DNA from 3 places in the Paenibacillus sp. SRL342 genome. Region 3 is predicted to be linked to each of the others. Evidence: predicted binding sites of a transcription regulator. Region 3 holds the regulator's gene; each other region holds the start of a gene.
What was found. The regulator Rex, encoded in region 3, represses fermentation and respiration genes when NADH is low (regulators of the CRP and FNR family bind a similar motif). The targets are predictions, from matches to a motif close to TTGTGAAATATTTCACAA.
Positions count from the first base shown of each region.

Region 1: the regulator Rex is predicted to act here: its motif matches at 1,992-2,009, upstream of nirB (nitrite reductase large subunit NirB).
Region 2: the regulator Rex is predicted to act here: its motif matches at 1,778-1,795, upstream of adhE (bifunctional acetaldehyde-CoA/alcohol dehydrogenase).

Region 1 is NZ_OZ481790.1:5,044,201-5,047,488, reverse strand. It holds gene nirB (nitrite reductase large subunit NirB) at 1-1,902, opposite strand, end outside; gene AC4E8D_RS22260 (metal-dependent hydrolase) at 2,178-2,885, shown strand; gene AC4E8D_RS22255 (twin-arginine translocase TatA/TatE family subunit) at 2,973-3,092, opposite strand; gene AC4E8D_RS22250 (hypothetical protein) at 3,116-3,288, opposite strand, start outside.
Region 2 is NZ_OZ481790.1:4,667,580-4,670,867, reverse strand. It holds gene AC4E8D_RS20560 (hypothetical protein) at 1-642, shown strand, start outside; gene AC4E8D_RS20555 (Crp/Fnr family transcriptional regulator) at 729-1,445, opposite strand; gene adhE (bifunctional acetaldehyde-CoA/alcohol dehydrogenase) at 1,876-3,288, shown strand, end outside.
Region 3 is NZ_OZ481790.1:4,482,780-4,486,067, forward strand. It holds gene AC4E8D_RS19620 (amidohydrolase) at 1-1,239, opposite strand, end outside; gene AC4E8D_RS19625 (redox-sensing transcriptional repressor Rex) at 1,226-1,879, opposite strand; gene dinG (ATP-dependent DNA helicase DinG) at 2,098-3,288, opposite strand, start outside.

The DNA of each region.
Region 1 (3,288 bases), 560 kb from region 3:
TTTGACCGTACGCAGCGATTTGGCGTAAGCATAACCTGAAGGCATATCCAGTTCAGCCCAGACTTTGGTCAGATCTTCTTTTTTAACACCAATCAAGTCGAGACGCTGACCGCCAGTCACTTTGACTGCTTTCACATCATATTTGACTGATACATCAGCGATTCGTTTGAGGTCCGCTGGTGTAGTCACCCCGCCATACATCCGAGGTACAACCGTATACGTTCCATCCTTTTGAATATTCGCGTTCATACGTTCGTTAACAAAACGGGATTCTTTCTCATCTTCGTGTGTATCTGGTGCAATCATGCCAAGGTAGTAGTTGATCGCCGGACGACATTTGGAACAACCTTCAGGTTGACTCCAACCCAGTACATTCATGACCTCTTTGGTTGTTTGTAATCCCTTTGCACGAATCTCGGCTACAATCTCATCCCGTCCCATGGAAGTACATCCGCATATTCCCTGTTTGGCTCCACTGCTGAAACTGTCTCCAAGTACATATTGCAGAATCTGTTCCACAACCGGTTTACATCCACCGCAAGAGCGGGTTGCACCGGTACAGGCTTTGATTTCATCTACAGTAGTAAGGCCCTGGTTTGTAATGACATCAACAATGGTTCCTTTGGTTACCCCGTTACATCCACAGACGATCTCGTCCTCGGGCATCGTTTCAACAGAGGTTGCTTTCTTATGACCACCGCAGCCTGTACCCATGAGTGAACCATACAATTCTTCGGTCATTTCGGTCTGTTGTTTAATCAGCTTCTGCAATTCGGCAGAATCCGTAATGTCACCGAAGAGCACGGCGCCGACCATTTTATTATCACGAAGCAGAATTTTTTTGTAAGTCCGTTTCCAGTCATCTTTGTGCGAAATGACGATGTGCTCCGGACTGTCGATGAATTCACCGGTTGAAAAGACGTCTACACCCGAAATTTTCAATTTCGTGGATACAACTGAACCTTCATAAGGAGCGGTCTCCACACCGCAGATATGTTTCGCCAGAATCATACCTTGCTCGAACAATGGGGCAACGAGGCCGTAACATACCCCGCGGTGCTCTGTACATTCCCCGACCGAGTACACATTCTCAAGTGAAGTCTGCATATAGTCATTCACGACAATACCCCGGTTGACTTCCATACCGCTTTCGCGGGCTACAGCCGTATTTGGTTTAATGCCTACAGCCATGACCACAAAATCAACATTCAGAACCGTATCATCTGCAAAACGTATCCCTTCAACGCGTTCGCCGCCCAGCAGTTCGGAAGTCTGCGCACCCATCTTGAACCGGATACCCTGACGTTCCAATTCAGCTTTCAACATGGCTGAAGCTTGCGGATCAAGCTGACGCTCCATCAGATCCTGCATCAAGTGCACTACGGTAACTTCCATGCCAAGTTGTACCAACCCTTTGGCAGCTTCAAGGCCTAGCAGTCCGCCTCCGATAACGGCCGCTCTTTTATACTGTTTGGCAGCTTCCAGCATGACATTACAATCGGCGATATCGCGGAAACCGACAACACCTTCTTTGTCATGTCCAGGTACGGGGAGAATAAAGGAGTTGGAGCCTGTTGCAATGATAATTTTGTCATAAGGAACGCGAGTTCCATCTTCAGTCACAACTTCGTGTGTCTCGGCATCGATGCGTGTAACCGTTGTGCCTGTGTGCAGCGTAATGCCGTAATCTTCATACCAGTGAAGGTCGTTCAGCACGATATCGTCCAGTGTTTTGCTTCCTTCCAGTACATAAGACAACATAATGCGGTTGTAGTTAGGATAGGGCTCTGTGCCAAAAACAGTAATATCAAATCGCGTAGTTAATTTCAAAATTTGCTCAACGGTACTGATTCCTGCCATACCGTTACCAATGATAATGAGGTTCTCTTTTTTTCCGTTCATGTGTGTATGCCTCCTTGAATAGACGCTGTACATTACTCAAAATTTTAGTGGTTTATATTTGAAATTATACAAGTAGTTGACGACAGTTTATGTGATTTAATTCACTAATAAAGATAAAAGAGTCATAAATATAATAATGTGAGCCCCATCACAGAAAGTTATATTTATTTTCATACAAATAAGAAATGCGAACTATTGTTCTTATTTTGTTTTCGTTGTAAAATCGGAAATGGGCCGTATTGTTCCCGATTTCTTCGAAAGGACGTTTTTGCATCATGATGGGAAGATCCCACCTTATTATCGGGACAGGCGTGTCGCTTTCTGTTCTGCAGTTGGCCGGTATGCCGGTGACAGCGCCGGCAGTTACGGTTGCTCTGATTGGTTCGTTATTGCCTGACATTGATGAGCCGAATTCGCTGCTGGTATCCAAAGCCTTGCCTAACAGTCTGATCAGGCTGTTACAGACGATTCTGTTGCCCACAGCTGTATTTGTGTACTTCTATGTTCATGCCAAACCATGGAACCTGTTGCTTGCGATCCTCATTGCGCTCGTGTCATTCCTGCCTTCGCGTTCGCTTCGCAAAGTGTTGATGTTTGCGATTGGACTCGGGCTGGTCTTTTATGGTCACGCGTTCGCACCGTGGAACTTGATTGCAGGCAGTTTGTTAATGCTCTGCACCACACTGACTCATAGGGGACTGACACATACCCTGTACGGAACCGCAATATGGGCGGGCTTGTTGTACAGCACGACCCAGCAGCAGGGACCGGAGATCTGGGTAGCGGGAGGCACGGCATATGCGATGCATCTGTTGGCCGATTCACTCACCAATCGGGGTATTCGTCCGTTACCACCGCTCAAGTGGCGCATACGGGTGAATCTGATGAGTACAGGGACCAAGCGTGGGGCCGTTGTAGAGAATGTCTGCATTGTGCTTACTCTTATTTTGGCCTGGATTGCATTCTCACCGCTATTTCTATAGCCATCCAAAAACGCCAGCCCGCATATTGTGGGCTGGCGTTTACAGGTATGCATTTCATAATGAATGGATCGTAATAACCTAGCTAATTCAGGATTGAGAAGGAGAATCAGTCAGGTCGTCAATATCGGAAGAACCAAATACAAATAAAACAACAAGAATCACAATAATCAATAGCTCAGCGAACCCAGTTCCGTCAAAGTCAGACATCACTTCAACCTCATTTCTTGGCGTTAAGAATTGATTCTTTGTTGGAAAGCCCGTATAACATCATTCAACGTCATGTCCCCACCAATCTCATTCAGGAATTGCACCAGTTTGTCTTGATTCGATGGTGTGATATTTTGTAACGTTTTATATTGTCCGACCAGTTCAACGACCAGTGTAGCTTCTCGAAACAACGTGA
Region 2 (3,288 bases), 180 kb from region 3:
ACACAGCCTTCTGAGCAGCCAATTGTCAAAGAGACAGAAACAGCGAATACAATTACAGTGGCTGTAGATGGCAGTACGTTTTTGCCTGATGCAACAAAGTCCATTAAGCGAGATTTTAGTGAGGGTTTGACAATCAAAAAAGCATTACTCAATAGCGGACTGGTTGATTTTACGGCAGATGGCAAACGGATTCAATCCGTCGGTGAAGTTTCTCTGGATTCTTCGCTTAGCTGGGCTGTCAAATTAAATGGCAAGGATATTGAGCAGGAAGATTGGGACATGGAGCTTCATGCCAAAGATGAAGTGATCATTTACGTGAAAGCCGCTGACAGTGGGGGGGATGGCGTTGCATATCAGACAACGTTACTCAAGGTTAGCGGTGGAAACATTATGCCAACTCTTAATCGTCAATATGCTGGCGTCTATGTTCAGGAGTGCACAGTTCGCGATGTGTTGAAGTCCAGCGGCATTGTAAGAATGTCGGAGAATAACAAATTTGTCGTTTCGGTCGAGAATGTCACGCCTCGTATGAATGAGCGGTGGGTCATTATGGTGAATGACAAAGAATTAATGGAAAATGGCCTCGACATGAAATTGAATCCACGTGATGCGGTAAAGCTTGAATTGACCAATGCATCCTAAGTATACCAAGAAGCCCAATCTCTTTTTAGAGAGATGGGCTTTTTTCATTGAAATATATAAGCAATTTCCGATTGCATAGTCAAATATTAAATACGACAGATCTCGTTCGGGCAAAGCTCACAGTGACAGATCCCTTGCAGCATCTTCAGATCTTTGATGACAATCATGCCATTGTCATATTCAATCCCATCTTTCTTACGCAGGTCGCTTAACATGCGGTTTACACTTTCACGAGTGGCTCCAATCATATTGGACAGATCCGTGTGGGTAATTTTTTTGTGAATAATGACATGCTCTCCATGAGGCTCACCATACGAATTCGACAACCGAATGAGGGTGGAGCAGAGTGCACCCGGTTTGCCGTATAACATGAGATCCCGGAATTTGGTCTGTGTCAACCGGTGGTGGATGCCCATCCATTTCATAAAGTCGATCGCAAAGTCACAATGCTGGCATATTAACATCTCCAGGTCTTTATGCTCCAGTACACCGATCTCACTATCCTCTAATACTTCCGCAGAGAAGCTGTGTTTAGAGCCAAAGAAGGGATCAGCCTGCCCAATCATATCACCGGATTGATACATGTACATGATCAGTTCCTTGCCTTCATCCGTGGATTTGGTGATCTGGGCACGACCCCGTTTCATATAATAAAGTTTGTCAGAGATATCGCCTTCCCAGTACAGATGTGTACCTTCCGGATAGGTTCTATCTTTCATGGTAACCAACAGATGGTTGAAATTTGCTTCCGAGAAACAGTTGGTATTACCGCGCTTTTCTAGTACAGTTGTTAGTTCTCTCATAAGTCTATCTCCCCTTTGTGTCCATCGGACGACCTTCTGTAATAAGCAGTAGCCTCCGAGGTTCGCCGCAAACCGTTGCCGTCCTGATCAGGGTCATCTCGGCCGGGAAGAAGGACGGTACAAATTGCGGTGGTTCAATTTTTAAGTTCAGTATATACCTAATCTTACCGTTTGAGGGGGAAGGAAAGGGGGCAAAAATGACGAAATTTCAAACATTGTGATAAAATTCACTTTTAATGGGGAGGATGAATTTTACAGCCCTATATTTTAAATAGGAAGTGAAAATGGTCGTATGAAGGACACTACAAAACTTAAATTAAATTTGTTATACTTTGTGAAAAAAATCACATAATTAAGTTTATTGTCATGTTACGATGTGAATGTAAACGAGAGAGACAAACTAATACGAACCTTTAGGAGGATGAGGGAGATGGCTGTAAAGAACGAAGTCGCCCCAGCAAAAGAACCGACAGCAGGTCAGTATATTCAAACGTTAATCGACAAAGCGAATAAAGCACACGCTGCATTCATGAAGATGGACCAGAAGCAGATTGACCGGATTGTGCAAGCGATGGCGCTTGCGGGTCTGGATAAACACATGATGCTCGCTAAGATGGCCGTAGAAGAAACAGGCCGCGGAGTATATGAGGATAAGATCACCAAAAATATATTTGCAACAGAATATGTGTACCACAGCATCAAGTATGACAAAACCGTAGGTGTGATTGAAGATAACGAATATGAGAGCTTCCAGAAAATTGCGGAGCCGGTCGGCATTATTATGGGGATTACACCCGTTACCAATCCAACATCAACGACGATGTTTAAAGCACTGATCTCCATCAAGACGCGTAACCCGATCATCTTTGGTTTCCACCCATCTGCACAGAATTGTAGCCGGGAAGCTGCCAAAATCCTGCTGGAAGCGGCTGTGAAACATGGTGCACCAGCAGATTGTATTCAATGGATTGATGATCCTTCCATGGATCGTACAAACGAACTGATGAATCACAATGATGTGGCTCTCATTCTGGCAACAGGCGGATCAGGCATGGTACGTGCAGCGTACAGCTGTGGTAAACCTGCACTGGGCGTAGGACCGGGTAACGTACCTTGCTTCATCGAGAAAAGCGCGGATATCAATCAGGCAGTAACGGATTTGATCCTGTCGAAGTCTTTCGATAACGGCATGATCTGTGCTTCTGAACAAGCGGTCATCATTGAAGAACCGATCTTTGATCAAGTGAAGAAAAAAATGATTGCGAACGGCTGTTACTTTGTTAACAAAGATGAAGCAGCAAAATTGACAGCGGGTGCGATTAATGCCGAGAAATGTGCGGTGAACCCGGCGATTGTTGGTCAATCTGCGGTAAGCATTGCGAAATTGTGCGGTATTGAAGTTCCAGCAGGCACCAAAATTCTCGTGGCCGAGATTGAAGGGGTAGGTACAAAATTCCCATTGTCGGCTGAGAAATTAAGCCCGGTACTGGCTTGTTACAAAGTTAAAACGGCAGCAGAGGGAATTGAACGTGCAGCAGAAGTGGTTGCTTTTGGCGGCATGGGTCACTCCTCGGTTATCCACTCCACAAATGAAGAAGTGATTGGCAAATTCGCAGATCGTCTGCAAACTGGACGGATTATTGTGAACTCACCATCCACACACGGTGCCATCGGGGATATCTACAACACAAACATGCCGTCATTGACACTGGGATGCGGATCATACGGACGTAACTCGACTTCTTCCAACGTAACCGCTGTGAACTTAATCAATGTGAAAAGGGTGGCTCGCCGTACCGTGAATATGCAATGGTTCAAAGTGCCGAACAAAGTCTATTTCGAA
Region 3 (3,288 bases):
ACATTCGCCATGTTTCACCACTTGTTTTCCATCCACCCATACGTGCTCAACATCTTTGGCAGAAGCCGAGTAGATCGTATGTGAGATCAGGTCTGTATGTGGATAGAAATGTGCCTGTTCAATATCAAGGGCGATAAAATCAGCCTTCATGCCGACCTGAAGCGCTCCGGTATTGTTCAAGAAGATGGATTTGGCACCATATAACGTTCCGAGTAGTAACGCTTCGCCTGCCGGTACTGCCGTCGGGTCACCAGATACACCTTTGTGGATCAATGCAGCCAGTCTCATTTCCTCGAACATATCCAGGTTGTTGTTGCTTGCTGGTCCGTCTGTTCCGAGTGACACGGTAACTCCTGCTTTCAGCATCGCAGGTACCCGCGCAACACCGGAAGCGAGTTTCAGGTTACTTCCCGGGTTATGGGATACAGCCACATCATGACGGGCCAGAATCTCAATCTCTTCATCATTCAGATGCACCGCATGTGCAACCAGGGATGGACGGGAGAAAAATCCCAGTTTCTCTAGATGTGCCACAGGACGCAGTCCATAATCAGCCACGTTCTGCTCCACCTCACGAAGCGTTTCAGACATATGTGTATGGAGAGGAAGGTTTAGGTCATTCGCGACCTGTACAAGCTTCTCTATGTAGTCAGGAGGGCATGTATATGGGGCATGTGGCGAGATTACGGTTGTAATACGACCATCTGCCTGTCCATTCCACTCACGTGCAAACGCTGCCGACTCCTCCAGCTTCCGCAATTGCTCTTCTTTCGAGCACAGCCCGATTACACCACGTGCCAGTGCTGCTCTAACGCCGGATTGCTCCACAACTTTGGCCACTTGATCCATGTGATCATACATGTCCAGGAAAGCTGTAGTTCCGCCTTTCAACATTTCAAGCACCGATAGCGAGGTTCCCCAATATACATCTTCTGAAGTCATTTTCGCTTCCATCGGCCACATTTTTTCCTGCAACCATACTTGCAATGCAAGATCGTCTCCGTGCCCTCTGAGCAACGACATCGCTGCATGACCATGCGTATTGATCAGACCCGGCAGGAAGAACAGTCCTTTTCCATCTACCTTGGTACTATTTTTGTCTTCATCCGGCAATGTCTCACCAATATGCACAATCTTGTCATTCTCAACAACCATGTATCCTTGGACCACGTTCCATGTTGTGCCGCCTTCATTAACGGCAAATTTGCCGTTGTGGATTACCCATCTATTTGTTGTCATCTTCCTCGTCGTCCTTTCCAGTCTCCAAGTAATAGGCCAAACTAAGCAGATCCGTTGTAAAGTCAGCATGGTGAATGCGGATATGCGGCGGTGTTTTTAGAATTGTTGGTGCAAAATTAAGGATCGCTTCGATTCCGGATTCAATAAGCTGATCGGCTACATTTTGGGCTTCCGTATCCGGAACCGTGATAATTCCGATGCGGATGTTATCCGTTTTAACCGCTTCCGTCAATTCATCCATTGGTTTTACCGTCAAACTGTTGATTTGACTACCAATCTTCGGTCCATATGCATCAAATACAGCAACAATCTTCATGTTGTCTTTCAGATATGCGTTGTAGTTGGACAAGGCTTGACCTAGATTACCCGCGCCTACCAGAGCTACATTAATTTGCTGATCGATCTTGAGAATGTGACGAATTTTCTCGATCAGATAGGATACATCATACCCGATCCCTTTACGACCAAAATCACCGAAGTAAGCCAGGTCTTTACGAATTTGGGCCGGATTCAGATCCAGCCTCTGTCCAAGCTCTTGAGAAGAAACAGTAGCCACCTCACGCTGATGCAACTCGTTCAAATAACGCAAGTATACAGGCAGACGTCGTACCACCGCTTCCGAAATTTTATCCGATTTCATTCTTGCTCCCCCTTACCAAGACCACGATAAAATAATAGATGAAAAGATGAGCATTCTGTATAAACTCAAAGATAAACGTGACATTTTATACAGAATGCTCCTTGTAATTTAGGTTATAAGTTCTTACGTGCAACTGCTTTAATCGGATACGGAAATATCTAATAAAGTTTAACGCCAAACAATAGTGTCATGCAATGATGTAACGAACAAAACAACCATTATTTTTGTTCATTAGCAGGTTTTTCCAACCACTCGGTAATTCGTGGAACCATCTGCTCCGTGAGCATGTGTTCCATTTTGGGACCAGGTAATGAATATAAAAAGAATTTACCATAGTACGCTTCAATCACCCGTGTATCATAAACAATGACAATTCCTCTGTCCTTCGCTGTACGCACCAACCGGCCAAATCCCTGTTTGAAACGAATGACCGCTTGCGGCACGGACAGTTTCATGAACGGATTTTTCTTCTGTTCCTGAAGCAGCTCACTCTTGGCTTCCACCAACGGATGATTCGGTGGCTGGAAAGGCAGTCGAACAATAGCGAGACAGGTTAGGGCCTCTCCCGGGATATCTACACCCTCCCAGAAGCTGCTTGTGCCCAAAAGTACCGTTGCTTTGGCATCTTGGAACCTGCGAGTCAATTTGGAACGACTTCCACTGTCAACGCCTTGCCCAAGCAACGAGATGTCGTTACCAGACAGTGCCTCCTTCAGCGGATCATAGACCTGTCGCAGCATCTTGTATGAAGTAAACAGAACCATCATGCGTCCACGCGTAGCAATTGCCGTCTCTGCGAGTGATTGCACCAGCATATTAACAAAGTGCGCATCACCCACACTTCCCTTCACACTCGGGAAATCACGCGGAATCACCAGAAGTGCCTGATCGCGATAGTTGAAAGGTGATGGCAGCATCGACGTTAACAGCCGATTATTCTCGGAAGCTTCCTGCAAGCCAAGCTGTTCAATCATGAACTGGAATGACTTATCCACAGAGAGCGTAGCCGATGTAAGCACAACACTTTTCTTTTTGTCAAAAAACAAATCCTTAAGCTGTGCACTGACATCTACAGGTACGGCATACAGCTGGAGAGATTTACTGCGGAACTGGCCGCTAGCTTCCATCCAGTATACCGTTTTGGCATCATCCATGCGCATGAAGAAACGAAGATTCTCCTTCAATGTGGTCAGATCTTTCAACAATCCTGTAATGTCCGTGATCAGACTATCCGATTGATAATCATCCTGATCCTCTTTCACCTCAAGCAGCAATTTGTCCCCTTTGCGAACCAAATCACCCAGAGTCACATAGATCTGGTTCTCCAGATCCTGCAGCTCCTCCCATTTTGCCGGTTTCTGAGATGCTTTCAGACGCAGTGAAAATTGCCCCGTCTCTCCCGGTGAAGC